3 regions of the Streptomyces sp. NBC_01255 genome follow, and region 3 is predicted to be linked to each of the others. Evidence: riboswitches for the same ligand, from Rfam matches in the RefSeq annotation. Region 3 holds a riboswitch; each other region holds the start of a gene.
The links. Region 3 has a riboswitch for cobalamin ahead of OG357_RS36150 (energy-coupling factor ABC transporter permease). Riboswitches for the same ligand answer to the same signal wherever they lie in the genome.
Positions count from the first base shown of each region.

Region 1: it holds a riboswitch for cobalamin, as region 3 does, so the genes downstream of both, metE (5-methyltetrahydropteroyltriglutamate--homocysteine S-methyltransferase) here and OG357_RS36150 (energy-coupling factor ABC transporter permease) in region 3, are expected to answer to the same signal.
Region 2: it holds a riboswitch for cobalamin, as region 3 does, so the genes downstream of both, OG357_RS30460 (cobalamin biosynthesis protein) here and OG357_RS36150 (energy-coupling factor ABC transporter permease) in region 3, are expected to answer to the same signal.

Region 1 is NZ_CP108474.1:1,427,417-1,437,025, forward strand. It holds gene OG357_RS06090 (trypsin-like serine peptidase) at 1-1,088, shown strand, start outside; gene OG357_RS06095 (maltokinase N-terminal cap-like domain-containing protein) at 1,269-1,952, opposite strand; gene OG357_RS06100 (serine hydrolase domain-containing protein) at 2,171-3,376, shown strand; gene OG357_RS06105 (nucleoside deaminase) at 3,410-3,838, opposite strand; gene OG357_RS06110 (LLM class flavin-dependent oxidoreductase) at 3,876-4,724, opposite strand; gene OG357_RS06115 (Lrp/AsnC family transcriptional regulator) at 4,819-5,289, shown strand; gene OG357_RS06120 (hypothetical protein) at 5,663-6,007, shown strand; cobalamin riboswitch at 6,087-6,307, shown strand; gene metE (5-methyltetrahydropteroyltriglutamate--homocysteine S-methyltransferase) at 6,474-8,792, shown strand; gene OG357_RS06130 (oxygenase MpaB family protein) at 8,869-9,609, opposite strand, start outside.
Region 2 is NZ_CP108474.1:6,731,991-6,741,599, reverse strand. It holds gene OG357_RS30495 (ABC-F family ATP-binding cassette domain-containing protein) at 1-901, opposite strand, end outside; gene ypfJ (KPN_02809 family neutral zinc metallopeptidase) at 1,177-2,067, shown strand; gene OG357_RS30485 (VOC family protein) at 2,136-2,537, shown strand; gene OG357_RS30480 (hypothetical protein) at 2,575-4,008, opposite strand; gene OG357_RS30475 (alpha/beta hydrolase) at 4,097-5,224, opposite strand; gene OG357_RS30470 (inorganic phosphate transporter) at 5,666-6,937, shown strand; gene OG357_RS30465 (hypothetical protein) at 6,950-7,171, shown strand; cobalamin riboswitch at 7,320-7,459, shown strand; gene OG357_RS30460 (cobalamin biosynthesis protein) at 7,494-8,477, shown strand; gene OG357_RS30455 (cobyric acid synthase) at 8,474-9,609, shown strand, end outside.
Region 3 is NZ_CP108474.1:7,994,327-8,003,935, reverse strand. It holds gene OG357_RS36210 (glycoside hydrolase family 6 protein) at 1-371, shown strand, start outside; gene OG357_RS36205 (universal stress protein) at 508-1,044, opposite strand; partial or broken gene OG357_RS36200 (transposase family protein) at 1,026-1,582, opposite strand; gene OG357_RS36195 (hypothetical protein) at 1,755-2,045, opposite strand; gene OG357_RS36190 (hypothetical protein) at 2,077-2,631, opposite strand; gene OG357_RS36185 (hypothetical protein) at 2,628-4,133, opposite strand; gene dhaK (dihydroxyacetone kinase subunit DhaK) at 4,580-5,572, shown strand; gene dhaL (dihydroxyacetone kinase subunit DhaL) at 5,617-6,237, shown strand; gene OG357_RS36170 (PTS-dependent dihydroxyacetone kinase phosphotransferase subunit DhaM) at 6,234-6,644, shown strand; gene OG357_RS36165 (ArsR/SmtB family transcription factor) at 6,718-7,020, shown strand; gene OG357_RS36160 (VOC family protein) at 7,017-7,409, shown strand; gene OG357_RS36155 (RidA family protein) at 7,458-7,850, opposite strand; cobalamin riboswitch at 7,865-8,100, shown strand; gene OG357_RS36150 (energy-coupling factor ABC transporter permease) at 8,129-8,827, shown strand; gene OG357_RS36145 (energy-coupling factor ABC transporter substrate-binding protein) at 8,824-9,234, shown strand; gene cbiQ (cobalt ECF transporter T component CbiQ) at 9,241-9,609, shown strand, end outside.

The DNA.
Region 1 (9,609 bases), 6.6 Mb from region 3:
GAGCACGACGCGGGGCAGGGAGCGGATCGCCCGTCGCGACCGGCGCCGAGCAGATCTTCGGGGACCTGCGGGAGGTCGCCGCGCGGGTCCGGGCGGATCTGGAGGCGGAGATCGCCGAGTCGTCGCTCGAACTGCCCGCCGACGTGGCGCCCGCGGTCGAGATCTCCCGCTTCGCCCGCGAGGAGCGGGCGCGGGTCCTGGAAGCCGGGGTCAGCGGTCTTGAGAAGCTGGCGGCGCACCGCGAGGACGAGATCGACGAGAACGAGTCCTTCGGCGTGGAGGCGATCGTCCTCCTCCAGGGCCGCCCCGCGATCCTCGTCCAGCGCCAGGACTTCGCATCGCAGCGGGACGAGTGGGCCGTCCTCGACGGTCAACGGGCCGCCATCAAGGAGACCTTGGCCCGGGTCGGACGGGTCGAGGTCACCGGCCATCCCAGCCTGGACTGGATCGGCACGGCGTTTCTCGTCGGCCCGCGCACGGTGATGACCAACCGTCATGTCGCCTCGGAGTTCAGCCGCTTCGAAGCGGACCGCGACCGCTGGACCTTCGCGTTCGGCATGTCGGCGCGGGTGGACCCGGCCGAGGAGCTTCCCCTGGAAGGCGACCCTGTCACCGCTCCGTCCTTCGCCCCGTACGAGATCACGGAGATCATCGGCATCCACCCGGACGTCGACATGGCCCTGCTGCGGATCGAGCCCTCGGCCTCCGACGGGCTGCCGACCCCGCTCGCGGTCGCCGCGGACGCTCCCGCGAGCGTGCCGGGCCGCCCGGTGTACGTGGTCGGCTACCCGGCCTGGGACGGCCGGCGCAATGAGCCCGAGTCGATGCGCCGGATCTTCATGGACGTGTACAACGTGAAGCGGCTCCAGCCGGGCGCGGCCACCGAGTTCACCCCCGGCAGCCTGGTGATGAAGCACGACTGCTCGACGCTGGGCGGCAACAGCGGCTCCCCCGTCCTCGACCTCACCGACCACCGCGTCCTCGGCCTGCACTTCGGCGGCCGCTACCGCAGCGGAAACCTCGCGGTCCCGCTGTGGGAGCTGATCGACGACCCCCTGCTCGCCCGGGCGGAGGTCAACTGGGTCTAGGGCCTGTCCGGCGGATCAGGGTCGGATAGGTCGCGGCGTCTGGTGCGGTGCATCGCAAGGCGCCGGAGCGCACTAATAGCGGAGCTATTCGGGCGTTTCGGCAACGCGGCGAGGTGCCGTGCCAGACGCCGGGGCCCCGGCCATGATCCGCCGGACAGGCCCTAGGGGGCGTCCCGCCCCCTAGAGCACGCCCTCCACCACGGCGAACGCGCCCCGGGCGGTGGTCCCGTCCGGCCGCGTCCACTCGGCGGTGACGCCACCGAGCCCGGAGCCGCCGTCCGACCCGTCCGAACCGCCCGCGCGCAGCACGCGCCGTACACGCAGGGCCAGTCGGCCGGTGTCGTCGCCGGACGTCCGTACCACCACCTCAGTGTGGTCGGCGCCCTCCGTGACCCGTACGAGCTCCGTGTCGCCACCCGGGCCCTCCGCACCTCCCCCGGTGAGGGAGACGGAGACGGTGAGGTCTGGCGTGTCGTTCACGGACTGGTCCTGCGCCACCGCGTGCCCCCGCAGCAGGGCGTACAACTGCCCGACGAGAGCGGGGTCGTGGGCTCCGTCATAGATCCAGCGCGTGCCCAGGACGCCGTGCTCGGACGTGCCGATGAGAGCGTGGTCGGCGCCTTCCAGTGGAGCCCCGCGGTAGGTCATGGGCACCAGGTAGGCCGCGGCCCCCTCCTCCGCCCCGTCGGTCACCACCATGAACTCGATCCCCACCTCGCCGGCCGGGTCGTCGAGCCGGAACCCTCCGGCCTTGGCCGGGCTCGGCCCGCCCTCCCGACCGTCGTACCAGTCACGGGTGGGCAGCCACGAGGCGAGCAGCTCCATCTTGGTGGGCTGCATCGTGGTGTGGTGGATGACGGCCATCGTGCGACTCTTCCTCTCGACCGGGCGAACTCACGGGCCAACGGAACCTAACAGACGGTTCCCGGGTCGCCGCGCGGGGCTGCCGGGCCGGACCTAGCCTGGAAGGTGGAGTGTCGTCCCCGGCCGCCAGGAGGCCCGCCGTGAGGTACTCATTCAGCCGTCGGCGGCGCGTATGTGCCGGTGTCGCGGCGCTCGGGATCTTTGCGGCCCCCCTCGGTATGGGCACGGCCGTCGCCACCGAGCCTCCGGGCCCCGCCCAGTTCGTCACGTCCTCGGCGCAGGTACAACAGGCCCACCAGGCACAACAGGCACAGACGGAGTTCCCGGAGCTGACCCCGGCCGTCGCCGCCAAGCTGGACACGGCGATCCGGGACGTCATGCGGGACGGGGACGTGCCGGGCGTCGTGGTCGCCCTGTCGGCCCCGGACAAGGGCACGTACATCCGGTCCTTCGGCGAGGCGGACACCGCGACCGGCGCGGCCATGAGTCCCGGTCTCTTCATGCGGATCGGCAGCGAGACCAAGACGTTCACGGTGACCGCCGTCCTCGAACTGGTCGACGAGGGCAAGGTCGGCCTGGACGACCCGATCTCCGACTACGTCGACGGCGTGCCGAACGGCGACAAGATCACCCTGCGCGACCTGGCGGCCATGCGCAGCGGGCTCTTCAACTACACCGGGGACGAGGACTTCTACAAGGCTCTGACCTCCGACCCCGACCGCCCCTTCACTCCGCAGCAGTTGCTGGACTACTCGTTCAAGCACCCGGTGGAGTTCCAGCCCGGCGAGGAGTTCCAGTACTCCAACACGAACACGATCCTGCTCGGCCTCGTCGTGGAGAAGGCCGGGGGCATGCCGCTGCACGAGTACATCCAGAAGAACGTCCTGGAGCCCGCGGGCCTGCGGCACACCACCTTCCCGACGGACGCCGCGTTCCCCCGGCCGCACGCCCACGGCTACACCGAGCAGACCGCGTCGGGCGACGTCGAGGACGCCACCGACTGGAACCCGTCCTGGGGCTGGGCGGCCGGGGCGATGATCTCGAACCTCCAGGACATGCGCTCCTGGGCCGAGACCGTCGCCACGGGCACGCTCCTCACCGCCGAGACCCAGGCCGAACGCCTCAAGGTCTACCCGTCGTCCACCAGCGGCGACGGATACGGTCTGGGCATCTTCGACATCCAGGGCTGGATCGGGCACAACGGCTCCCTGCCGGGCTACCAGTCGCTGACGATCTACCTGCCCGAGGCGCAGGCGACCCTCGTCGTCCTCCTCAACACCGACATCACCAAGGACGGCGTCGCCCCCAGCACCCTCTTCGGGAAGGCCGTCACCGGCATCGTGACCCCGGACCACGTCTACGACATCCCGGCCCCGGCAGCTCCGCCGAGCCCGGAGTCTCCCCCGAGCCCGGGCTACGGCTGACGGCTGACGGCTGACCGCTGACAACCCGGGCGGTCAGCGGTAATACCCCTCCACGACGGCCCGTACCTCGTCGAGCAGCGCGGGGCCGTCCTGCGGTACGGGCGGCTTGCCGCCGGCCGGCCTGATGTCCAGGAGCTGTTCGCCGGAGAGGGCGAACACGACCCGCCGCAGCCCCGCCAGCCGGATGACGGGCTCGCACATCCCGCAGGGCTCGCAGCTGGTGTACATCGTGGTCTCCGCCGCCGTGGCCGCGTCCAGCTCCCTCGCGGCCCAGCGCGCCAGCTTCAGTTCGGGGTGCGCGGTGATGTCGCGGTCGGTGAGGGTGGTGTTGTACTCCTCCGCCAGCACCGTCCCGTCCGGTGCCGCGAGCAGCGAGCCGAAGGGCGGGTCGCCGCCGTCCTTCGCCTTGGCCGCGAGCGCGATGGCCCGGCGGAGGAGGGTGTGGTCGTCGTGAGTGATCATGCGATGGCTCCGTTCGGCAGAGGGACAGGGACAGCGGTCAGTCGTGGGACAGGGAGAGGGACCCGGCCACGGCGGTGAGTGCCTGCCAGGCCTTTTCCGGGTGGTGTGTCTCGCTCGGGTTCCCCGCATACGGGTCGAGGACGACGGACTCGGCGCCAAGGAGCCGCAGTCCGTCGAGGTCGTCGAGGATCTGGTCGAGCGTGCCGTGCCCCGCGAGCCGGTCCGCGCCGGTGACCGGTGCCGCGGTGACCTGGAGGGCGATCCGCGGAGCCAGCGCCGGCACGGGGAGCCGCAGCTCGTCCGCGGCGGCCTTCAGCCGGTCGGCGCCCTCGCGCAGCCACGGCAGGGTGGGGCGCAGCGGGTGCCAGGCGTCCCCGAGCCGTACGGCACGCCGCATCCCCGCGTCGCTGTTGCCGCCGACCCACACCGGAATCCTCCTCTCCCCGTAGTCCGCGGTGTTCGCCCACGCCTCCCGGACGCCCCGCAGGTGCTCGTCGGTCAGCCGGCCACGGCGCTCGAAGGGGATGCCGAGGGCGGCGAACTCCTGCCGTGCCCAGCCCACGCCCATGCCGAGGACCAGCCGCCCGCCGCTCAGCTGGTCGAGGTTGGCCGCCATGCGGGCGGTGAGCAGGGGGTGCCGGTAGGGGGCGATGAGCACGGTCGTGCCGAGCCGGACGCGGGTGGTGAGGCCGGCCAGCCAGGAGAGGGTGGTGAACGGCTCGTAGAAGGGTGCCGGATAGCGCTCGGCGACGTCGGGTGTGACGGCGATGTGGTCCGAGACCATCAGGAGGTCGTAACCCAGGCCTTCCACGGTCCGAGCCCAGTTCCGCAGGACTCCGGGGTCGGTGCCGGGTCCGAAGTTGAGGATGTTGACTCCGATCTTCACGAGAACGAGGCTAGTCAGGCGGCAGGGTCCCGCAGAAGGGATTCCCGCCTGTTCCGAGGCCCTTCGGCCGTGGATCCGCCGGTAATCTGGCCGGATGACCGAGACCCTCGACGCGACGGACTGGGCGATCCTGAGGGAACTCCAGCAGGACGGCCGGATCGCGTACACGGAGTTGGCGCGGCGGGTGAACCTGAGCGCGTCGGCGACCAAGGAGCGGGTGCGGCGTCTGGAGGACGCCGAGGTGATCACGGGGTTCCGGGCGGAGGTGGACCTGGAGCGGACCGGCCATCCGGTGCTCGCGGTGGTCCGGCTGAAGTACCCGGGGACACGGCACGAGCCGTTGCGCCGGCTGCTCGGTGAGCGCCCGGAGTACCTGGAGTGTCTGCGGACGACCGGGGACGACTGCTACGTCCTGAAGGTGGCGGCCACGTCGATGTCCCATCTGGAGGAGCTCGTCGACGCGCTGGCCCGGTTCGGGAGTACGACCACGAACCTCGTCCTCAGCCGGACGCTGCCGTTCCGGGGACCGGCCGAGCCGCGAACGGCAGCGCGCGCGGCTCGCTGAGATCCGGAAGGGGCGCGCGACATCTGCCGTGCGCCCTCTCAGTCCGACCGCGCGCTCCGGCGAACGGGTCAAACGGTGCTGGGGGCTTCCCGACCAAGATCAATAGCCTGACGTCCGGCGCGTGACCTCGCGTCTGTCGGACAGAGAAGGCAAGCGACTCCCGTGAAACTTCCGATGTTGCAGCGCATGGCGTGGCTCACCGCGGCGACCGCGCTGCTGACGACGCCCGGCTCCGCCCCGGCGGGCGCCGCCGACACATGGCAGAAGGCTCGCCGCCCTGTGGGCGGACCGGGGCGCGGGGCCCGACCGTCCCGCCACCCTGTACGCGGCGCCCCTGACGTTCGCCGCGTGGGGGCAGCCGCTGTTCGGCGCGGTGACGAACCGGACCTACCGGTCGACGTACCCGGACGACGCCGGCACGCGGCACATCTCCGACATCGCGGTGACCGCCGCCGGCCGGCTCGTCGTGGGTTCGGCGGCGGACGCCGGTGACGGCGGCCCGTTCGACTCCGCGGTGAGCGACGCCGGCCGGGTGACGATCTCGGCGACGGGCCGGGTCCGGGTCTCCCTCGCGGCCTCCCCGACCGTGCTCGGGACGTACCCCCAGTACAAGATCGAGGCGGTGGAGTGCCTGCCCGACTCCACGGACACCCTGCTGGGCACCGACGACGAGAACCTCGGCGGCTACGTACGGACGGTGTCCTTCTGCGGCGCCTGAGCACGACGTGACCTGACGGACTCCGGGGCCTGCTGGGGCCCCGGAGTCCCCTTGCGTGCAAAGACCGCGAGGACCGGGCTACGCTGCGGGTGCAGCTGGTTCGCCCCCGTCAGCCGGACGGGATGCGTCGTAAGAGGGAACCCGGTGGGAATCCGGGACTGCCCCGCAGCGGTGAGCGGGAACGACCGCCGTCATCAGCACTGGACCCGGGAAGGGTCTGGGAAGCGACGGCCATTAGGTGTCCTCCCCCGTGAGGACGTGCCCGCGAGTCCGAAGACCTGCCCGTTGCCCGCACGCGGACGATTCCGCGCGCGGATGTTCCGGTGACCTCGTGGGCGGGTCGGCGTACAGAGCGAGAAGGACGACCGCGTCGCACCGCGCCGGGTCGCACCGTCCGTTCCGTCACCCTTCGCGCCCTCGTCCCGTCACCGGGACCTCAGGGATTCATCTCGCGAAGGAGATCTCCGTGACCACCAAGTCCGCAGCCGCGGCAGCGCAGGCCACCCTGCACGGCTACCCCCGCCAAGGCGCCGACCGGGAACTGAAGAAGGCCGTCGAAGGCTACTGGAAGGGCCGCGTCAGCGCCGACGCCCTCCGGACGACCGCCGCCGAACTGCGCCGTACCACCTGGCGGCAGCTCGCCGCCGCCGGTGTCGACGAGGTCCCCACCGGCGACTTCTCGTACTACGACCACGTCCTCGACACCACCGTCATGGTCGGCGCGATCCCCGCCCGCCACCGGGCCGCCGTCGCGGCGGACCCGCTCGACGGCTACTTCGCCATGGCACGCGGCACCCAGGATGTCGCGCCACTGGAGATGACCAAGTGGTTCGACACCAACTACCACTATCTCGTCCCGGAGTTGGGACCTGACACGGTCTTCTCGGCCGACTCCTCCCAGCAGGTCGCGGGCTTCCGGGAAGCTCTCGACCTGGGCCTCGGCGCCCGGCCCGTCCTGGTCGGCCCCGTCACCTACCTGATGCTCGCCAAGCCCGCGCCCGGCGTGGCGGCCGACTTCGATCCGCTCACCCTCCTCGACCGGCTGCTTCCGGTGTACGCCGAGGTCCTCGCCGACCTCCGCGCGGCGGGCGCCGACTGGGTGCAGCTCGACGAGCCCGCCCTCGTCCAGGACCGCACCCCGGCGGAACTGAACGCCGCCGCACGCGCCTACCGCGACCTCGGCGCGCTCACGGACCGTCCGAAGCTCCTGGTCGCCTCCTACTTCGACCGGCTCGGCGACGCCCTCCCGGTGCTGGCCAAGGCGCCGGTGGAGGGGCTGGCCCTCGACTTCACCGAGCGAGCGGCCGCCAACCTGGACTCGCTCGCCGCCATCGGCGGCCTGCCCGGCAAGCGACTCGTCGCCGGAGTGGTCAACGGCCGCAACATCTGGGTCAACGACCTGGCCGCGTCGCTCACCACACTCGGCACCCTCCTCGGTCTCGCCGACCGCGTCGACGTGGCGGCCTCCTGCTCCCTGCTGCACGTCCCGCTCGACGCCACGGCGGAACGCGAGATCGATCCGCAGATCCTGCGCTGGCTCGCCTTCGCCCGCCAGAAGACCGCCGAGATCGTCACCCTCGCGAAGGGACTCTCGCAGGGCACCGGGGCCATCACCGGCGAACTCGCCGCCAACCGCGCCGACCTCGCCTCGCGCGCCCGCTCCCCGATCACCCAGGACCCGGCCGTCCGCTCCCGCGCAGCCGCCGTCACCGACGCCGACACCCGCCGCCCCCAGCCGTACGCCGACCGCGCGGGCGCCCAACACGCCGCCCTCCGGCTTCCGTTGCTCCCCTCCACGACCATCGGCTCGTTCCCGCAGACCGCGGAGCTGCGGACCGCGCGGGCCGACCTGCGGGCCGGGCGGATCGACACCGCCGGGTACGAGGAGCGCATCAGGTCCGAGATCCAGGACGTGATCGCCTTCCAGGAGAAGACCGGCCTCGACGTCCTGGTCCACGGCGAGCCCGAACGCAACGACATGGTCCAGTACTTCGCCGAGCAGCTCACGGGCTACCTGGCCACGCGACACGGCTGGGTCCAGTCCTACGGCACCCGCTACGTCCGGCCGCCCGTCCTCGCCGGGGACATCTCCCGTCCCGCGCCGATGACGGTCCGCTGGACGGCGTACGCCCGGTCCCTCACCGCCAAGCCCGTCAAGGGCATGCTCACCGGACCGGTCACCATGCTCGCCTGGTCCTTCGTCCGCGACGACCAGCCCCTCGCCGACACCGCCCGCCAGGTCGCCCTCGCCCTGCGCGACGAGGTGAACGACCTGGAGGCGGCGGGCACTTCGGTCATCCAGGTGGACGAGCCGGCCCTCCGCGAGACCCTGCCGCTGCGCGCCGCCGACCACGGGACGTACCTGGCGTGGGCGACGGAGGCGTTCCGCCTCACGACCGCCGGAGTGCGCCCGGAGACCCAGATCCACACCCATATGTGCTACGCCGAGTTCGGCGACATCGTCCAGGCCATCGACGACCTCGACGCCGACGTCATCAGCCTGGAGGCCGCCCGCTCCCACATGCAGGTCGCCCGCGAACTCGCCGCGCACGGCTACCCGCGCGAGGCGGGACCCGGTGTCTACGACATCCACTCGCCGCGCGTGCCGAGCGCCCACGAGGCCGCCGAGCTGCTCCGTACCGGCCTCGAAGCCATCCCCGCCGAGCGGCTCTGGGTCAACCCCGACTGCGGCCTGAAGACCCGAGGCTGGCCCGAGACCCGCGCCTCCCTGGAGAACCTGGTCGCGGCGGCCCGCACCGTCCGCGCGGAACTCGCCACCCCCTGACCGTGCCGTAGCGACAGGGAATCCTCGCGCCCCCGCCCGAGCGGCGGGGGCGCGGGGATCACGGGGATCACGGGGATCACGGGGAGACCGTGGCGGCCGGGGGCGTCCAGCGGCGCGTGCGGGCCGGGATAGCCGAGAGGCCGTACTCCTTCCTGAGGTCCTCGGGGATGGCGTAGTGCATGACGCGTCCGCGGGTGAGGGAGGACAGTTCGAGGACGGTGGTGAGGTGGCCGAGTCGGTCCAGGGCCCACGCGCCGAGCGGGGAGCGGTCCTCGATGGTCTCCAGGACGCCGAGGAGGTGGGGGACGGACTTGACGAGGGTGTCCCAGCGGGTGCGGGGGACGTCCAGCCAGTCGGCGCAGGTGTCGCCGACGAGGTAGCGGATGAGCGCGGAGACGACAGGGTCGAAGAGGGTGCCGGGCACGACCTCCTCGTAGAGGTCGATCAGCTGCCGGGTCAGATGGGATCCCTCCGGGGAGGGGCCCATGTAGCGGATCATGTACTGGTCGAGGAAGCGGCGGGCGTCGTCGAGGCTCTTCGGTACGGCGTCCTGGTCGACGCCCAGCATGGCGCCGACCACGCGCCAGGCGTAGTAGTAGGCGTCCGCGCCCTCGGAGGTCATGTGGATGCCGAGGCGGTGGAGGCTGTCGAGGACGAGCATCGAGAAGAACATCTGCCCGCCGATCATGTCCTCCTGACAGATCGGCACCCCCAACGCCCCGGCGTCCCATCGGTTCTCGCGGGTGAGGTGGTGGCGGATGGAGGCGTGCAGCAGGCGGACTTTCTGCGCGGCGGGGATGAAGCGGCTCCCCGCCTC
Region 2 (9,609 bases), 1.3 Mb from region 3:
GACCGGAGAGCAGGCGCTCGGCGCGCTTGGCCATGTTCTGCGCGGCGACGGTCTTGGTGGCCTTGGCGCGCATCTTGTCGGCCTGCGAGTTGAGGGACGCGGCCTTCTTCTCGGCGTTCTGGCGCTCGCGCTTGCGGCGCTTCTCGTCGGCCTCGCGCTGCTGCTGGTAGAGCTTCCAGCCCATGTTGTAGACGTCGATCGTGGTGCGGTTGGCGTCCAGGTAGAAGACCTTGTTCACGACGGTCTCGACGAGGTCGACGTCGTGGGAGATGACGATGAAGCCACCGCGGTAGGTCTTCAGGTAGTCGCGCAGCCAGACGATGGAGTCGGCGTCGAGGTGGTTGGTCGGCTCGTCGAGGAGGAGCGTGTCGGCGTCCGAGAAGAGGATCCGGGCGAGCTCGACGCGACGGCGCTGACCGCCGGAGAGCGTGTGCAGCGGCTGGCCCATGACCCGGTCGGGCAGGCCGAGGGCGGCGGCGATGGTGGAGGCCTCGGCCTCGGCCGCGTAGCCGCCCTTGGTCAGGAACTCGGTCTCCTGGCGCTCGTACTGCCGCATGGCCTTGTCGCGGGTGCCGCCGGAGCCGGTCGCGATGCGCTCCTCGTTCGCCCGCATCTTCTTGAGGAGGGTGTCGAGGCCGCGGGCGGAGAGGATGCGGTCGCGGGCCAGGACGTCCAGGTCACCGGTGCGCGGGTCCTGCGGGAGGTAGCCGACCTCACCGGAGCGGGCGATGGCGCCGGCGGCGGGCTGGCCCTCGCCCGCGAGGCACTTGGTGAGGGTCGTCTTGCCCGCTCCGTTGCGGCCGACGAGGCCGATGCGGTCGCCCTTGGCGACGCGGAAGGAAGCGGACTCGAGGAGGACGCGGGCGCCGGCGCGCAGCTCGATGCCGGTGGCGGTGATCACGGACAGACTCCAGGGCGATGGGAAACGGCGGAAGGACGGTTATTGACGGGCTTCGACGCCGCTAATGCACGGGGAGAGTGGCCATACGGCCAGTCTAACGGCCTCCTGCAACTGGTTTTCGGCCATGCGGGTGTTCGATGGCGAGATCGGATCTTTCTCACATTCCCTCCGATCTCTCCCATCCGCCTCAAAAGGGGCGAGAGATGGAAGATCGACCGATACTCGGCGCAGGGCGGCGGCCACTGCCGCGGCAGTGACGCGGAGGGTGGTGGACCGTGCAGTTCGACGACGACGCCGACCTGGACACCTCGGAGGTCAAGGACGTCCGGAGCAGCCGCGTCCCGGGCGGCAAGGCGACGGTCGGCGGCGGCATCATCGGCTTCATCGCGCTGATCCTGGGCCTGCTCTTCGGGGTCGGCCCCGACCAGCTCGGGCTCACCGACAGCGGCGAAGAGCCGGTCGCGACCTCGTCCTCCGCGGCCCAGGTGAACCAGACCTGCAAGAAGGGCTCGGACGCGAACACCCGTGAGGACTGCCGGATCGTCGCCGTCGTCAACAGCCTCCAGGACTTCTGGCGGACCGAGTACGCGCGGCGGGGCGGGACCTACGGCAGCGCCGCCACGGTGATGTTCACCCAGCGGGTCGGGACCGCGTGCGGCTCGGCGACCTCGGCCGTCGGACCCTTCTACTGCCCCGGCGACCGCCAGGTCTATCTGGACCTGGGCTTCTTCGACGACCTGCGGACGAAGTTCGGGTCGAGCGGCGGGCCCTTCGCCCAGGCGTACGTGGTGGCCCACGAGTACGGCCACCACGTCCAGAACCTGATGGGGACCCTCGGCCGCGCCCAGGACGGGCGGACCGGCGCGAACTCCAACGCCGTCCGGGTCGAGCTCCAGGCCGACTGCTACGCCGGGGTGTGGGCGCGGCACGCGACGACCACCCCCGACGACAGGACGGGCCGACCGCTGCTGACCCGGCTCACGGACGACGACATCCGGGACGGTCTCGACGCGGCGGCCGCGGTGGGCGACGACCGGATCCAGGAGAAGTTCCAGGGCCGGGTGACCCCGGAGAACTGGACGCACGGCTCGGCCGCACAGCGGCAGCAGTGGTTCTACCAGGGGTACGAGACCGGCGACATGGCCCAGTGCAACACCTTCCGCTGAGTTGTCGATGGGGACTGAGAGACTGAGATCCAGGTCACATTCGGCTGAATCGAGAGGAAGTGATCGGGATGGCTGAGGCACCCCACATCTGTCCGACGCTGACGTACGAGGACGCGAAGGGCGCGATCAAGCTGCTCACCGAGGGCTTCGGCTTCACGGCGAACGCCGTGTACGAGGCCGAGGACGGGCTGATCGCGCACGCCGAGCTCGCGTACGGGAACGGCATGGTGATGCTCGGCAGCAAGGGCACGGGCAGCGACTTCGACAAGCTGATGGCGGGCGGGGGCCCGGTGGGCGTCTTCGTGCACGTGGACGACGTGGACGAGCACCACGCGCGGGCCGTCGCCCACGGCGTCGAGATCGTGTTGCCGCCCACGGACCAGGAGTACGGCTCGCGGGACTACACGGCCCGGGACGCCGAGGGCAACATCTGGAGCTTCGGGACGTACACGCCCGGCGCCGCGGAGTAACGGATCGGCGGCGCCGGGCGTCGTCGTTCGGTGCGCGTCAGGCTCCGCCGGTGTGGACCTGGAAGGCGGCCCTGCGGACCGCCTTGGACAGGGCGGGGTCCGGGTGGGCCGCGGCCAGGGCGACCAGGACCTGGACGGTCCGGGGGTGGCCGACGGCCCTGACCTCGTCGAGCAGCGCCGGGACGGTGCCCTGGACGGCGGATTCGAGGTGGCGGACGAGCAGCTCGCTCTCGCCGTGGTCGGCGACGGCCGCCGCCGTGTCCACCCAGAGCCAGGTCGCCTCCTCGCGGGTGAGCACCTCCTGGGCGTCGTCGGGGTCGGCGCCCTCGTACTCCGCCAGCCAGAGCAGCGCGTACGGACGCAGGGAGGGCTCGGCGACGGTGGCCCGGACCTCGGCCTCGGCGGGGGCTCCGACGACCCGGAGCGCCTCGAAGGCGAGGCCGCGCAGGAGGGCGTCCTCGCCCCTCGCGACGGCGAGCAGCTCGGCGACCGCGCTGGAGAGGGTGCGGGCCGCGAGCCAGGCGCGGTACTCGGCGCGGGCCGGTCCCGGGGTGAGCCGGGCGCAGCCGCGGAGCATGTCCTCGGCGGACTGCTCGATGTTGCCCGCGGGGCTCTGGGCGGCGACGCAGATCTGCTCCAGCTTGACCCAGACCGCCCAGTTCCCGAGGGGGGTCAGGGTGGCGTGCCGGGCGTCCGCGCCGGGGTCGAGGGTGAGCGCACCGACGGCCGCCAGGCCTTCCAGTGCCCAGTCGAGGAGGGCGGGGAGCCCGTCCGTGCCGCGAGGCGTCTCGGGGAGCTCGGGGGTGTCCGTCGCGGGCTCGGGGGTCTGGTCGGTCACGGGGACCTCGCAGCGCTCCTCGCGCAGCTCCTCGACGCGCTGGCCGAGCAGGTCCAGGAGCGCCGGGACGAGCACCGGGCCCTGGGAGAGCTGGAGCAGGGAGAGCACCTGCGGGACGGCCTCGACGACCTCGGCGACCGCGCTCGGCGCGACGCCCTCGGGGGCCGGGTGGACCAGGGACCAGGCGTCGAAGAGGGCGACCCAGCCGCGCAGGACGGCGGAGTCGTCGCGGTCCCAGGCGTGCAGCCGCCAGCCGGGGCGGGCGGTGTCGCCGTGGAGCTCGACGAGTCCCGCCAGCCGGGCCCGGTCCCAGCCGGCCCGGATCTGGCCGGGCGTCAGGTCCAGTGCGGCCGCGGCCCGTTCCTGGGCGGTGCCGGCTTCGGCGCCCGTGCGGAGGGCGGATTCGGGACCGCGCTCGACGGCGGCCCAGCGGGCGATCCGTACGGCGTCGGCGAGGACGTGCCGGGCCTGGCGGGCGAGTTCCGCGCGGGGCGGAGTGCCCTCGGGCGGCCGCGGCGCCGGCCGGGTGCGCCGGGTCGTCACGGCCCGTCGGGCGGTGGCCAGCGCCCGAGGGCGGACGAGTCGGAGTCTGGAGTTGCGCGCCAATGGTTCATCGGGCTTTCGAGACGTCACGGGGGCAGTCTTCCCGCTGACGGCCCGAAAGCCCAATCGGAATCCGCAGCCCCGTCAGAACGGCCGTCGGAGCAGGGGGGGTGCGTCGTCAGAGCAGGGGGGTGAGGAAGCGGCGCAGGGCCTCTTCGTAGCGGACGGGGTCGGCGTTCCACATCGCCGCGTGCGGGGCGTGCCGGACCGTCTGCAGGGTGACCAGATCGGGGCGGCGGGCGGCGAGCTCCACGGACGGCTCCCAGGGGGCGAGCATGTCGTCGGGGCCGTGCAGGAGGAGGACCGGGACACGCAGGGCGCCCGGTTCCGAGGCGGCCTGGAGCCGGTCCCCGTGGGGGCCCGTCCGGCCCTGGGCGGCGCGGACGGCGAGCGGGAGCAGGGGGCCGGGGACGTGATGGGCCGTGGCGAGGCCGCGGACGGTGGCCTCCCAGTCCAGGACCGGGGAGTCGAGGACGAGGCCCCTGATCCGGTCCCGTACGCCCGACTCGGCGGCGGCGCGCAGGGCCATCGCGGCGCCGGTCCCCCAGCCGTGCAGGACGACCTTGTCGGCGCCGCGGCGGACGGCGTAGCGGATGGCGGCGTCGACGTCCCGCCACTCGGAGTCGCCGAGGTGGGCGAGACCGTCCGGGGAGGCGGGCGCCCCTTCGTCGCCGCGGTAGGCGGGGACGAGGACAGGGATCTTGCGGCGGTTGTAGAAGGGGACGAGGTTCAGGGGGTGCTCGCGGGTGGTCCCGAGGCCGTGCAGCGCGATCACCCATGTGGTGCGCGGGGCGGCCACGAGCCAGCCGGGCAGGGGGCCGAGCTCGCCGGGGATCTCGACGTCCTCGTGGGCGAGCCCGAGGGCGCTGATCGGCGTGCCGACGTGGAGCTGGGGAGTGAGGCGGACGCGGGCACCGGGGCCGAGGACGCCGAGCTCGACCCGTTCCAGGCGGCGGACGACGGAGTCGGCGGTGTGCGGGACGCGGTCGAGGACGGGGCCGAGGACGGCGTGCAGGCCGGGGGCCTCGATCCCGTACGTACCGGGGCGCAGCGAGGCGAGGCTGCGGGTGAGGGTGATCCGTTCGGGTCCCGTGGCGTGCACGGTGAGTCTGGGGTCTCCCGGGAATGGTCGTCCGGACGGCGCCTTGAGGGCGACGTCGCTGGCGTACCGGCCGGCCGCTACCGCGGCCGCACCGACACCGATCAGGGTGGTGACGGCCGCTGCCGTCGCTGTAGCCGGGCGCACGCTCCCAGTGTCGGCAGGTCTCGGGCGGCCTGCCACCGGGCGGACCCGGCCGGGGTGTCGCTCTCGTACGGCCGGAGCGCCCCCGGCTCGTACGGGCGGGGCACCCCGGGCTCGTACGGGCGGGCGCCTCGGCTCGTGCGGTCGGGCACCCCGGGGAGTGACATGGGTCTCCTCGGCGGGGTCCCCCGGTCGGATGGTTCGGTCCAGGGGGCGGAACGGGGCGGCGGGGGACGAACCGGGCCGCGCCGCCGGTGCCTTGCGAGAGCCGGATTACCCGGGGTCGCAGGGCGACCGCATCGTGGACATCCCCTCGGACGGGGGCCTAAGCGGAATCTCTTGACACCGGATGGGGACACCACGCCGCCCGCCCCAGTTCACCTTCCGTTCACTCAGGTTGCCTACGTTCGTCGAGCCACTGACGTCAAACGATTGCCTGGGTAAATGGAACACATCACGCTGCTGCTCGCCATTGTGGTCGTGACAGCTCTCGTGTTCGATTTCACGAACGGTTTCCACGACACCGCCAACGCGATGGCCACGACCATCTCGACCGGTGCACTGAAGCCCAAGACGGCGGTGGCCATGTCCGCCGTGCTGAACCTCGTCGGCGCGTTCCTGTCCGTGGAGGTCGCCAAGACGATCTCCGGCGGGATCATCAACGAAGAGGGCATTCGTACAGAAGTGATCTTCGCGGCGCTCGTGGGCGCCATCCTGTGGAACCTGCTGACCTGGCTCGTGGGCCTGCCGTCCAGCTCCTCCCACGCCCTCTTCGGCGGCCTCATCGGCGCCGCGGTCATGTCGGCCGGCTGGTCGGCCGTGAACGGCCCGACCATCGTCACCAAGGTCCTCATCCCCGCCATCGCCGCGCCGCTCGTCGCCGGCCTCGCCGCGATGCTGGCCACCCGGCTGACGTACAAGATCGGCGCCAAGACCGACACGAAGCACACCGCCAAGGGCTACCGGGTCGGCCAGATCGCCTCCGCGGGTCTCGTCTCCCTCGCCCACGGCACCAACGACGCCCAGAAGACGATGGGCATCATCACGCTCGCCCTGGTCACCCAGGGCGTCGTCGCCCCCGGCTCCAACCCGCCCCTCTGGGTCATCGTCGCCGCCGGCGTCGCGATCGCGCTCGGCACCTACCTCGGCGGCTGGCGCATCATCCGCACCATGGGCAAGGGCCTCACCGACCTCCAGCCGCAGCAGGGCTTCGCCGCCCAGACCAGCGCCGCGACGGTCATCCTGGCCTCCTCGCACCTCGGCTTCTCCCTCTCCACCACCCAGTCCTGCTCGGGTGCCGTGATGGGCGCGGGCCTCGGCCGCAAGGGCGGTGTCGTCCGCTGGTCGACCGCGACCCGGATGTTCGTCGCCTGGGGTCTGACCCTGCCCGCCGCGGGCCTGGTCGGCGCCGGTGCCGAGTTCCTCACCAAGCAGGGCCCCTGGGGCATCGCCGCCGTCGCGGTCCTGCTGGTCTCCGGCTCGGCCGTCATCTGGTCGCTGTCCCGCCGCAAGCCGGTCGACCACAACAACGTCACCGACGACGACCTCGACGGCGAGTCCGAGCCCGCGGGTGTGGTGACCACCGCGATCGCGGCCGTCACCCCGCCGCCGGCCGGTTCCGTCGCCGCCGTCGCGGACGAGGACCTGAAGACCACCATCCCCTCGCCGGTTCCCACGGACCCGGCCGCTCCCCCGGCCCCCGCCGCAGCGGTGTAAGGAACCAACGACATGAAGATCGACTGGGCAGCTCTCGGCTCCGTCTTCGGAGTCAGCCTCGTGGCGACCGTCGCCCTCGTGGGCCTCTTCACCCTCGGCATCATCGGCCTCTCCAAGCAGGAGCAGGCCGCCGCCCAGGGCGGCTCGGCCACGATGGCCCGGACCGGCGCCTACGCCTGCTTCGCCGCGTGCCTGGCGGCCGTGGCCTACGGCATCTACCTGATCGTCGTCTGACGGTCCTCGCCACTCCGCAGTACTTCGGCCGGGCGGTCCGCACCTTCGGGTGCGGACCGCCCGGCCGCGGTGTTCGTGGTGCTTGCCGAGGCCCGTGTTTGTGGTGCTTCGCACAGTGACCTGTCGCAGGTCAAGGGTGAGTTGACGGGTGTTCGCGGGCCGTGGTGGACTGCCGAGGCCATTACGGCGGCAGCAGAGGAAGTCCGGTGCGAATCCGGCGCGGTCCCGCCACTGTGACCGGATCCGAAGGGTCCGGGAGTCAGGAACTCTCGCCGCCGGTCACGTCGATCCAGGGCGCGGACCCTGAGTGAGGACCTGCGCCATGCCCGGCCGCATCAGAGCCAGCCGCCTCTCCCGGGACGGATTCGTGTACGGCGCGGCCCTCGGGCTCGCCGTCGACCGGCTCGTCGGCGATCCCCGCCGCGGGCATCCCGTCGCCGTCTTCGGCCGCGCGGCCGCCGCCGTCGAACAGCGCCTGCACCACGACCACCGCGGCTGGGGCGCCCTGCACACCGCTGTCTGCGCCGGCTCCACCGCCGCCCTCGGCGCACTCGCCGCCCGGGCCGTACGGGACCGGCCGGCCGCCGCCGTGGCGCTGACCGCCGCCTCCGTCTGGGCCGTCGTCGGCGGTACGACCCTGGGGCGGGAGGCCCGCGCGATCGGCGGGGCGCTCGCCGTCGGGGACCTGGAGGTCGCCCGGGAGCGGCTGCCGCACCTGTGCGGACGCGACCCGCAGTCCCTGGACGGTCCCGCGATGGCCCGCGCGGTCGTCGAGTCCGTCGCCGAGAACACCTCCGACGCCGTGGTCGGCGCCCTCTTCTGGGGCGCCGTCGCGGGCGTGCCGGGCCTCGTCGCCTTCCGGGCCGTCAACACCCTCGACGCGATGGTCGGCCACAAGTCCCCGCGCCACCGCCGCTTCGGCTGGGCCTCGGCCCGGCTCGACGACGTGGCCGGCTGGCCCGGGGCCCGGCTGACGGCCGTCGCCGCGACGCTCGCCGGAGGGAATCCGCGCGGAGCCGTACGGGCCTGGCGGGCGGACGCCGACAAACACCCGAGCCCCAACGCGGGCCCCGTCGAGGCCTCCTTCGCGGGCGCCCTCGGCGTACGGCTCGGGGGGACCCTCTCGTACGGCGGGCGGGTCGAGCACCGGCCCGTACTCAACGGGGAAGGGCGGCCCGTCGAGGTCGCCGACATCGACCGGGCGGTCCGGCTCTCGCGCCGGGTGACCGTCCTGACCCTGGCCGCCTGTGTAGGCGGCCGCATGATCATCGGTGCCGTGAAGCGCGCGAAGCGGAGGAACGCATGAGGGGTGGGGGCCTGCTGGTCGCCGGGACCACGTCCGACGCCGGCAAGAGCGTCGTGACGGCCGGCATCTGCCGCTGGCTGGTCCGCAAGGGCCTGAAGGTGGCGCCGTTCAAGGGGCAGAACATGTCCCTCAACTCCTTCGTGACCCGCGAGGGCGCCGAGATCGGGCGGGCCCAGGCCATGCAGGCACAGGCCGCCCGGGTCGAGCCGACCGCGCTCATGAACCCGGTCCTGCTCAAGCCGGGCAGCGACCGCTCCAGCCAGGTCGTCCTGATGGGCAAGCCGGTGGGCGAGTTGTCCGCCCGCGGCTACCACGGGGGGCGGCAGAAGGAACTCTTCGAGCCGGTCATGGCGTGCCTGGAGGAACTCCGGGGCATGTACGACGCCGTGATCTGCGAGGGGGCGGGCAGTCCGGCCGAGATCAACCTGCGGCGCACGGACATCGTGAACATGGGCATCGCGCGGGCCGCGCGGCTGCCCGTCGTCGTGGTCGGCGACATCGACCGGGGCGGGGTGTTCGCCCAGTTCTTCGGGACGACGGCGCTGCTGAGCCCCGAGGACCAGTCGCTCGTCGCCGGATACCTCGTGAACAAGTTCCGCGGTGACGTGACCCTCCTCGAACCCGGGCTCGACATGCTGCACGGTCTGACCGGGCGCCGGACCTTCGGCGTCCTCCCGTACGCGCACGGGCTCGGCATCGACGAGGAGGACGGGCTCCGGGTCTCGCTGCGCGGCACCGTACGCGAGTCCGTCGTCGCGCCGCCGGTCGGCGCGGACGTGCTGCGGGTCGCCGTGTGCGCCGTACCGCTCATGTCGAACTTCACGGACGTCGACGCGCTGGCCGCCGAGCCGGGCGTCGTCGTCCGGTTCGTGGACCGGCCGGAGGAACTCGTCGACGCGGACCTCGTCGTCGTACCGGGGACCCGGGGGACGGTGAAGGCGCTCGCGTGGCTGCGGGAGCGCGGGCTGGCCGGTGAGCTGGCCCGGCGCGCGGCCGAGGGGCGTCCGGTACTCGGAATCTGCGGCGGGTTCCAGGTGCTCGGCGAGCACATCGAGGACGACGTCGAGTCGAAGGCCGGGGCCGTCGACGGGCTCGGGCTGCTGCCCGTACGGGTGCGGTTCGCGCGCGAGAA
Region 3 (9,609 bases):
CCTGGTTCGACCAGAACGTGGGCACCCCGCCGAACTACGCCCTGCACCACTTCGTCATCGACACCAGCCGCAACGGTCTGGGCGCCTGGACCCCGGAGCCCGGCAAGTACACCGGCGACCCGGAGATCTGGTGCAACGCGCCCGGCCGCGGCCTCGGCGCGCGCCCGACCGCCGACACCGGTGTCCCGCTCGTCGACGCCTATCTGTGGGTCAAGATCCCCGGCGAGTCCGACGGCAGCTGCACGCGCAACACCGGCGGCACGATCGACCCCGAGTACGGCATCGTCGACCCGCCGGCCGGCACCTGGTGGCCCGACCAGACCCACACGCTGGCCCGCAACGCGGCACCGCGGCTGACCTTCAACCGCTGAGTCCCGCTCAGCCCCCGTCCACGTCGGCCACGTCGGCCACGTTGGCCACAGCAGGCCTCCCGCTCGCGGCCGGCCTCGCGCGGAAGCAGGGCGCGTGACCGGCCCCGCCGACTGACGGGCGGCGGTTCGTCGCCCGTCAGCCGGTACGACGCGGAAGAGGAGGCGGCGAAGTGGGCGGTCCCGGCGGCGGTTCGAGCCAAACGAGCAGCACCGGGCAGGGGGCGTGGTCGACGACGAAGCGTGGGGCGGGACCGAGGCTGTGCGGTCCGAGGTGGGCACGGTCGCCGTCCCGGGCCAGGATCAGCAGGTCGCACCCCTCGGCCGCGGCGACGACCTCGCACTCGACTCGTCCGGTGCGCTCGGTACGCGTGCAGGGGCGCCCCAGACGGTCGGCGGCATCCTGGAGCAACTGCCGCGCGGAGTCGGCCGCGAGGTGTTCCATGTGCGTTCCGGGGTCCCTCCCCCAGCCTTCGGCCGGGCGGTTCCCCGAGGGGTGGCCGCGGCCCATGAGCCCGGCGAAGGCGCCATGGGCCGCACCCGGGACGTCGACCGAGGTGACGTGCAGCAGGACGGTCTCGGCGTCCGCCGGGGTGTGCGCGCGGGCGGCGTCCACACAGGCGGGCCAGGTGCCCTCGGCGATCCAGACGACCACGGCATGCCGGTCGTCAGCCACGGTCCTGCGCCTTGGTAGGCGAGATCGGCCAGGATGGGAACGCCCTGGCGCTCGCAGATCCGGATGATCCGGTGGGTGCGGGCGGCGGTCAGGTCGTGGGTGCGGCCCGGCAGGGCGGCGAGAGTCACAGCAGCCGGCCGCAGGGGTAGGTGACGGCCTGCACGTTCACGCCGTGGCGCCGGTGTTTGTGGGAGTAGTCGGCCCGGCCGTCGCCGACCCGGTCGCACTCGGCGAGGGTGCCGTCGAGCAGGATGAAGTCGGGATCGTGCTCGCGCAGCGTCTTGAGCAGACCCGGTGCTCGTTCGGCGAGCAGGTCGACGACCGCGCGGGTGTAGGCGTGGGCGGTGGACTCGCTGATCCCGAACCCGGCCGCGATCTTCGCCAGAGTGGTGCGCTCTCGTAGGAACACCAGTGCCACCATCGCCCGCTGAGACGGACGGAGCTTGCAGCGCCGGTCGCCCTCACGGGTGACAACCAGCATGGTGACCCACTCCACGAGCACATGCGGCAGGTCAAGTGCGGCAGGATGGATGACCAACAAGGCCCCCGAGCAACGTGATTGAGACGTCAGACATCTCGATCAACAGCTCGGGGGCCTCGTTCGTTGCGCTTCACGGCCCATCACCCGATCGGTGGCCAACTCGAAGAAGCTCGCTGTGCGCCGAAGCCTTCATCAAGAGGCGAACGCACATCCCAGAAGCTCCAGGGCGTCAGTGGCCTTGCTCCTCGTTGATCTGCCAGGCGACGGCTCCGGACGCTCCAGGACTTCCCTTAATGATGAGGGTCAGGTCCGCGGGCGCCGACTGGATCCGGTAGGTGACGGCGTTTCCGTCGCAGTTCTGCGTCCGCGCGGGTGTGGAGCCGATGGTTACGTTGACGGCTCCCGTGCCCACGCACGCGACGACAGCCTCGTACCTCTTCCCCTTTGTGAGAGAAGAGAGATTGCGGGTGCCTTCCCCCACCGTCGTGACGCCGGATTCGACAAATGCGTCCTCGTCCACCGAAACGCCTGATACGGCGCTCTTCGCGCGTTCAGCGAGGGGATCGGAGTTGGGCGAGGACGTGCCAGCCGTGGATGAAGACGCGGGAGCGGGCGGTGCGGGCACCGGCTCCGACGGGCTGGTCGTGCAGCCGGTGACGAGGACCGCCAGCCCTGTTACGTGCCACGGGGCTTGTTCCCCAGGCGAACGCTTCGATGGCCAGCCAGTCCGGCAGGGTCGCATCGAGCTGTGCGAGGACGATGGTGATCACGTCGTGCAGGTGGGAGCGGATCCGGGTGGAGCCGAGCAGCCGTGCCGTGGTCTCACGGAACCGGTCGCGGTCCGTGCCGGCGAGGTGCTCGAGGATCTGGCGGGTCTGTGCCCGTCTGAAGAGGTGCTGCCCGGAGTCGGCCAGGAAGTCGTGGACGTCTCTTCCGGTCGTGAGGAAGGACCGGGCGAAGAGGTAGTCGAAGTAGGTCTCGTGGAAGAACCCGACGTGTTCCTCGTCGCCCACCAGTACCCCCTGCGACTTCAAGGCCTCGACGTCCTCCAGCGCGTAGCTGTCGAGGAGGGAGAGTGGTGCCTGCAGACTCTCCCGTTCGCTCATGAAGGCACACAGAGCGCCGGTGATGCCCTGCCAGTCGAAGCGTTCCCTCCGGATTCCGACACGTCTGCGCACCTCCTTGGTGTAACCGCCGTAGAGCTGCTGCAAAGTTCGGTAGGACACTGCGCGGGCGGCAGGGGGAGGGTACTGAAGACCGCCAGGTGCAGAGGGGTGCGCAGCAGCTCCAGCGTCACCGGGCTCAGGCTGTCGGGATCGTTCCCACTCGCGGCGAGTACGGCACGCACTGACTCTTCGGCCAGCTCCCCCACTGGGAATCTCGCCGCTCGTGCGTCCGCCGTGATCAGTCTGCTGAGCCTGCCGTCCTGTTCGATGTCGACGGTACGGGCCACCAAGAGCACCTTGATGTTCGGCGCGACCGAGAGTTGAGCGAGTACTCCCTCAACGGCCTCGAAAGCATCCGCCATGCGACCGCTGTACAGACTGACAGCGTCCAGCTGGTCGATGACGAAGAGCCCTGACCTTCCATCGGCGACTCCGGGCAGCAGGATCCCGGGCGAATCCTGCAGATTCATCATGGTGCCGAGATCTCTCGCCGTTCGCACCGACAGATCAGCCTGGTCCATACGAACAGCGGCGATCGGCCACCCCTGGTCTGCGAGGCGTTCCAGTACATCCGCAACAACCGTCGACTTACCCGAGCCCGCCCGTCCCTCGCACAACACGATCTGCGGACCGTTCTCCGCCACCAACCGACGGTACAGCTGGTCGAGGTGAGGACGCGCGGCCAGTCCGAGGATGGGCGCTGTACCACGCACGCGCCGCAGGAACCCGTCCTTGGTGTCCGCCAGGGAATTGAGCGTATTGCTGTCCCCGGCCAACAGCCGGAGTCGAACTCCGTCGAGAGAGAGCAAGTGGTTACGGATCTCGGACCCGGTGAGCCACTTGTGGAGGTTGTCGTCCAGGTATCCGCTCAGCTGCCTGACGATTCCCTCAGGATTCCCTACGAACAGTTGCTCGTAAGTGAGGTGGACCAGTTGGCGCAGGTTCTCCGGCGGGTAGTGCTCCACGTACACGGACCGGAGGTACCGCCAGGCGGTCTCCCGGGCTACGAGTCTGCCGTCATCGGCCCAAGTGCCACACAGGACCGTGAAGTCGCTCCCTTGGGTGTCGGTGAGAATCTCTTCGAACTCGGCGAGGGTGACAGCGGCCCTCGCACGGCCGGCGAGGTCCTGCAGTCTGGGCGCCCCGGTCGAGAGAACGAGTCGCACTTTCCTGCCGCCGGCAAGGTGGCCGGACACGGCCGTGAGAAGGGCTGCCGCGGATTTCAGCGTCCATGGCCCCTTCGAAGCCACGTCCTTCACCTGATCGCACCAGGTCTGCCCCTTGGCCACGAGCTGGAACTCGATGCCCTCACCGGCCTGCCCCGGAGGCTCAAGACGGATCCGCGGGGCCTCTCCTCGCAGGAGGTCCGCAACCTTCAGCGCGGTCCACCAGTTCTCGTACCGGTTGCCCGCTTTATCCGCTGCCCCGCCCGACAGCCCCATCGCGCATCACTTCCCCAGGACCGCAACGGACTCCTCAACGGGGAGTCCACGGCCAAGAACTGTATTACCTGCCAGCTCATCTGTGGCCTGCGTTTCGAGCATGCATCCCCGCGCACGGACACTCGCCATCCAGCCGGCCACAGTTGAGCCCCGAGGCGCCACACAAAGCCTGCCGACACGGGATCGGCCACCTCCGGCCGCGACGCACCAGTGCGCAACCGGACCCCCATGCCGATAATTGCGCCATCATGCACAAGTGCAAAGAGCACCCAGCTCAACCCATCCCTGACGGGCAGTCAGAAAAGTCAGCAACAGGTCAGCACCAGTACCGCTCGAAACCGCCCCCGGGCGCCATGAACCGCCAAGATCAATGACCGGCCTCACCCATTCTGACCTGCGAAAAGCCTGCTCAGCCACATGCCTGCTAGTCTCACCAGGAGGTATCCGTGAGGATGCTGATCAACGTCCCGGAGACCGTCGTGGCCGACGCTCTGCGCGGGATGGCCGCCGCCCACCCCGAGCTGACCGTGGACGTGGGGCGGCGGATCGTCGTGCGGCGGGATGCTCCCGTGGCCGGGAAGGTCGCGCTGGTGTCCGGGGGCGGGTCCGGGCACGAGCCGTTGCACGGCGGGTTCGTGGGGCCCGGGATGCTGTCGGCGGCGTGCCCCGGGGAAGTTTTCACGTCGCCCGTGCCCGAGCAGATGGTGCGGGCCGCGGCCGCCGTCGACAGCGGCGCCGGGGTGCTGTTCGTCGTCAAGAACTACACCGGCGACGTGCTCAACTTCGAGATGGCGGCGGAGCTCGCCGAGGACGAGGGCATCCAGGTCGCGAAGGTCCTGGTCGACGACGACGTGGCGGTGACCGACAGCCTGTACACGGCGGGGCGGCGTGGGACCGGGGGCACCCTGTTCGTGGAGAAGATCGCGGGGGCCGCCGCCGAGGAAGGCGCCCCACTGGCGCGGGTGGAGGCGATCGCCCGCCAAGTGGACGCGCGCTGCCGGTCCTTCGGGGTCGCGCTGAGCGCGTGCACCACCCCCGCCAAGGGCAGCCCCACCTTCGATCTCCCCGACGGCGAGCTGGAGTTGGGCATCGGCATCCACGGCGAGCCGGGCCGCGAGCGGCGCGCCATGATGACCTCGCGGGAGATCGCGGACTACGCCGTCGACATCGTGGTCGAGGACCTGCGTCCGTCCGGTCCGGTGCTCGCGCTGGTCAACGGCATGGGCGGGACCCCGCTGCTCGAACTGTACGGCTTCAACGCCGAGGTGCAGCGGGTGCTGGCCGAGCGCCGGATCCCGGTGGCCCGGACACTCGTCGGGAACTACGTGACGTCGCTCGACATGGCCGGCTGCTCGGTGACCCTGTGCGAGGTGGACGAGGAGCTGCTGCGCTTGTGGGACGCGCCGGTGCAGACGCCCGCGCTGCGCTGGGGTCGGTGAGGCAACGTAGGGGAGACGGTGTGGGAGAGGGAAAGGACGCAGACATGGGTGAGACATTCGGCGCGGAGTTTCTCGTGCGGTGGCTGGAGGCGATGGCCGGGGCCGTCGACCGTGAGGCCGATCGGCTCACCGAGCTGGACTCGGCGATCGGTGACGCCGACCACGGCGTCAATCTGAAGCGAGGGTTCGCGGCCGTGGCGGAGCTGCTGGCGAAGGAACCGCCCGCGACGCCCGGTGCGGTGCTCGTCGCCGCGGGGCGGCAGCTGATCTCCACGGTGGGCGGTGCTTCGGGGCCGCTGTACGGGACGCTGCTGCGCCGTACGGGCAAGGCGCTGGGCAAGGGCGAGCGGGTCGACCGGGAGCGGCTCGCGGAGGCGTTCGGTGCAGGTGTGGCCGCCGTGGCCCAGTTGGGCGGCGCCCAGGTGGGCGACAAGACGATGCTGGACGCGCTCGTCCCGGCCGTGGAGGGGCTGTGGAGCTCCTTCGGGGCGGCGCGCGCGGCGGCCGAGGAGGGCGCGCTCGCGACCGTACCGCTCCAGGCGCGCAAGGGCAGGGCCAGCTATCTCGGCGAGCGGTCGATCGGGCACCAGGACCCGGGGGCGACGTCGTCGGCGCTGTTGTTCGCCGAGCTCGCCGCCACAGCCCGTACGGAGGGTGCCGCGTGAGCGAGACCGCGCCGGTCGGCATCGTGCTGGTCTCGCACAGCGCGGATGTCGCGGCCTCGGTGGCGGCGCTGGCCCAGGGCCTCGCGGGCAGCGGCGGGACGGCGCCGATCCGGCCGGCAGGCGGGCTCCCCGACGGCGGTCTCGGGACGAGCGCCGAGCTGATCTGCGCGGCGGCGGAGGCCGTCGACGGCGGCGCCGGGGTGGCGCTCCTCGTCGACCTGGGCAGTGCGGTCCTGACGGTGAAGGCGCTGCTCGCCGAGGGCGACGAGCTGCCGGAGGGCGCCCGGCTGGTCGACGCGCCGTTCGTCGAGGGCGCGGTCGCGGCGCTGGTGACGGCGAGCGCGGGCGGGGATCTCGACGCGGTCGCCGCGGCGGCGTCGGAGGCGTACGCCTATCGCAAGGAGTGAGGCAGGAGGGACGGAGGGAAGGGGCGAGGGTGTCGACTTGATAAGCAAGTGAGGAGTTGCCTATCCTGGGGTGGTGGCCGACGACCTTTTCAAAGCCCTGGCCGACCCCACCCGCCGCACGATCCTCGACGAGCTCACGGAGAAATCCGGACAGACACTGTTCGAGATCTGTTCGCGCCTGAGCATGAAGCATCAGCTCGGCATCTCGCGCCAGGGGGTCTCCCAGCACCTCGCCGTGCTGGAGGCCGCCGGGCTCGTCGAGACCAGGCGAGAGGGCCGCTACAAGTTCCACGACCTGAACACCACCCCCTTGCGGCACATCACCGAGCGATGGCCCGTGCCCGACACCCCAGGACCGGAGAAGAGCACCTCATGAAGATCCATCTGACCAGCGTCTTCGTCGACGACCAGGCCAAGGCCGAGCGTTTCTACACCGAGATCCTCGGCTTCGTGAAGAAGCACGACGTCCCGCTGGGCGAGACGGACCGGTGGCTGACCGTCGTCTCGCCCCACGAGCCCGCCGGCACCGAACTCCTCCTGGAGCCCGCCGGCCATCCGGCGGTCAAGCCGTACCGCGACGCGCTGGTCCAGGACGGCATCCCGCTGGCCCAGTTCGCGGTCGACGACGTGCAGGCGGAGTACGCCCGTCTGCGCGGCCTCGGCGTCCACTTCACCCAGGAGCCCCTGGAGATGGGCCCCGTCACCACCGCCGTCTTCGACGACACCTGCGGCAACCTGATCCAGATCGCGACGGAGCCTAAGTAGTACGAAGCGGTGGCGGGCCGGCCACCGGTCGGCCCGCTCTCCCCGCCGTCAGCCGACGACGGCGTCGAGCTCCACCTCGACGAGCCATGCGGGATCGATGAACCGCGAGACCTCGACGAAGGTCGTCACCGGCCGAACCTCCGAGAACCGCTCCCCGTGTGCCCGCGCGGCCTCCTTCCACGAGGTCACGTCGGTCAGCATGACGCGGGTGCGCACGACGTCCTCCAGTGACGCACCCGCCGCCTTCAGTGCCTCCTCGGCGATGTCGAGACACCTGACGGTCTGGGCGTACACGTCACCCGGCGCGACGGCGGCCCCGTCGTCGCCGATGGGAGCGGTCCCGGCGACCGCCACGTACGCACCCTTTCGAACGGCCCGGGAAAAGCCGATCTCCGGTTCGAGTGGGGACCCGGAACTGACCCTCTGTCGAACATCACTCACCGCTCCGTGCTCCTCCGCGTTGTAATGCACCTGGTCAACGCACTAGTGTCGCAGGGCCTTGGTGTACGGGAAACCGGTGCGGTACCGGTGCGGCCCTCGCCACTGTGATCGGGAGTTCCGGCTCCACACCCATGGGAGACCCCCGCGGGCAAGCCACTGGACCGTTGTGGGAGACCACCGCGGTGTGGGAAGGCGGAGTCGGGACGTATGACCGTCAGCCAGGAGACCGGCCAGGGTGCGTTGTCCATCCACGAGGTGCTGGAGAGGGTCTCCCAACCATGCATATAGCCGAGGGGTATCTGCCCCCCGTTCACGCCGCCGCCTGGGGCGTCGCGGCCGCTCCGTTCGTCGTCCACGGGGTTCGCGCGCTCACCCGTGAGGTGCGTTCCAACCCCGAGTCCACTCTGCTGCTCGGCGCCTCCGGCGCCTTCACGTTCGTCCTGTCCGCGCTCAAACTCCCTTCGGTGACGGGCAGTTGCTCGCATCCGACGGGTACGGGTCTGGGCGCGATCCTCTTCCGGCCGCCGATCATGGCGGTCCTCGGGACGATCACCCTGCTCTTCCAGGCCCTGCTGCTCGCCCACGGCGGGCTCACCACGCTCGGCGCGAACGCCTTCTCGATGGCGATCGTCGGGCCCTGGGCGGGGTACGGGACCTATCTGCTGGTGCGCCGGTTCGGTGCGCCGCTGATGGTCGCCGTCTTCTTCGGCGCGTTCGTCGCCGATCTGTCCACGTACTGCGTCACGAGCGTCCAGCTCGCGCTGGCCTTCCCCGACCAGGGCAGCGGCATCATGGGCGCCCTGGCCAAGTTCGGTTCCATCTTCGCCGTGACACAGATCCCGCTGGCGGTGAGCGAGGGCCTGCTCACCGTGCTCGTGATGCGGCTGCTCATGCAGTCCAGCAAGGGCGAGCTGACCCGGCTGGGCGTCCTGACCCGGTCCGCCACGAAGCGACACGAGGAGGCGGCCGCGCGATGAGCTTCACCGTCAGCCGGAACACGAAGATCAACGCCCTGCTCCTGCTCGTCGTCGCCGCGCTCGCCGTGCTGCCGCTCGCGCTGGGGCTCGGCGACCACAAGGAAGAGCCGTTCACCGGGGCGGACGCGGAGGCGGAGACCGCGATCGCGGAGCTCCAGCCGGACTACGAGCCGTGGTTCAGCCCCCTGTACGAGCCGCCGTCCGGCGAGATCGAGTCGGCACTGTTCGCCCTCCAGGCGGCGCTGGGCGCCGGTGTCCTCGCCTACTACTTCGGTGTGCGGCGCGGACGTCGGCAGGGTGAGGCCCGCGCGCTGGCGTCGCAGGCCGGCGAGGGTGCGGAGAGCGCGGACACAGCGGGTGCCGCGACCGCGGGCTCCCGCATCGAAGCCGAGGGCAAGGACGCGTAGCCGCCCATGTTGCCGATCGACGCGGCGGCGCACAGCAGTCGCTGGCGCCGCCGCCATCCCGTCGAGAAGGCCCTGCTCGGCTTCGGTCTCACGCTCTGCGCGGTGTGTCTGCCGCCGTGGCCGGGTGCGGTGCTCGTCGCGGCGGCCACGCTCGCGGTCCTGCTGGGCCCGGCCGGGGTGGCGGGCCGTCAGTTGTGGCGGGCGTTCCGCGTGCCGCTCGGGTTCTGCGTCACGGGCGCGGTGCCGCTGCTCTTCGAGGTGGGCGGGGCGCGGGGGTTCGTGGCCCTCGCGCCCGGCGGGCCCGTCCACGCGGGCGAGCTGCTGCTGCGGACCGCCGCCGCCTCGCTGGGGGTGCTGCTCTTCGCGTTCACGACG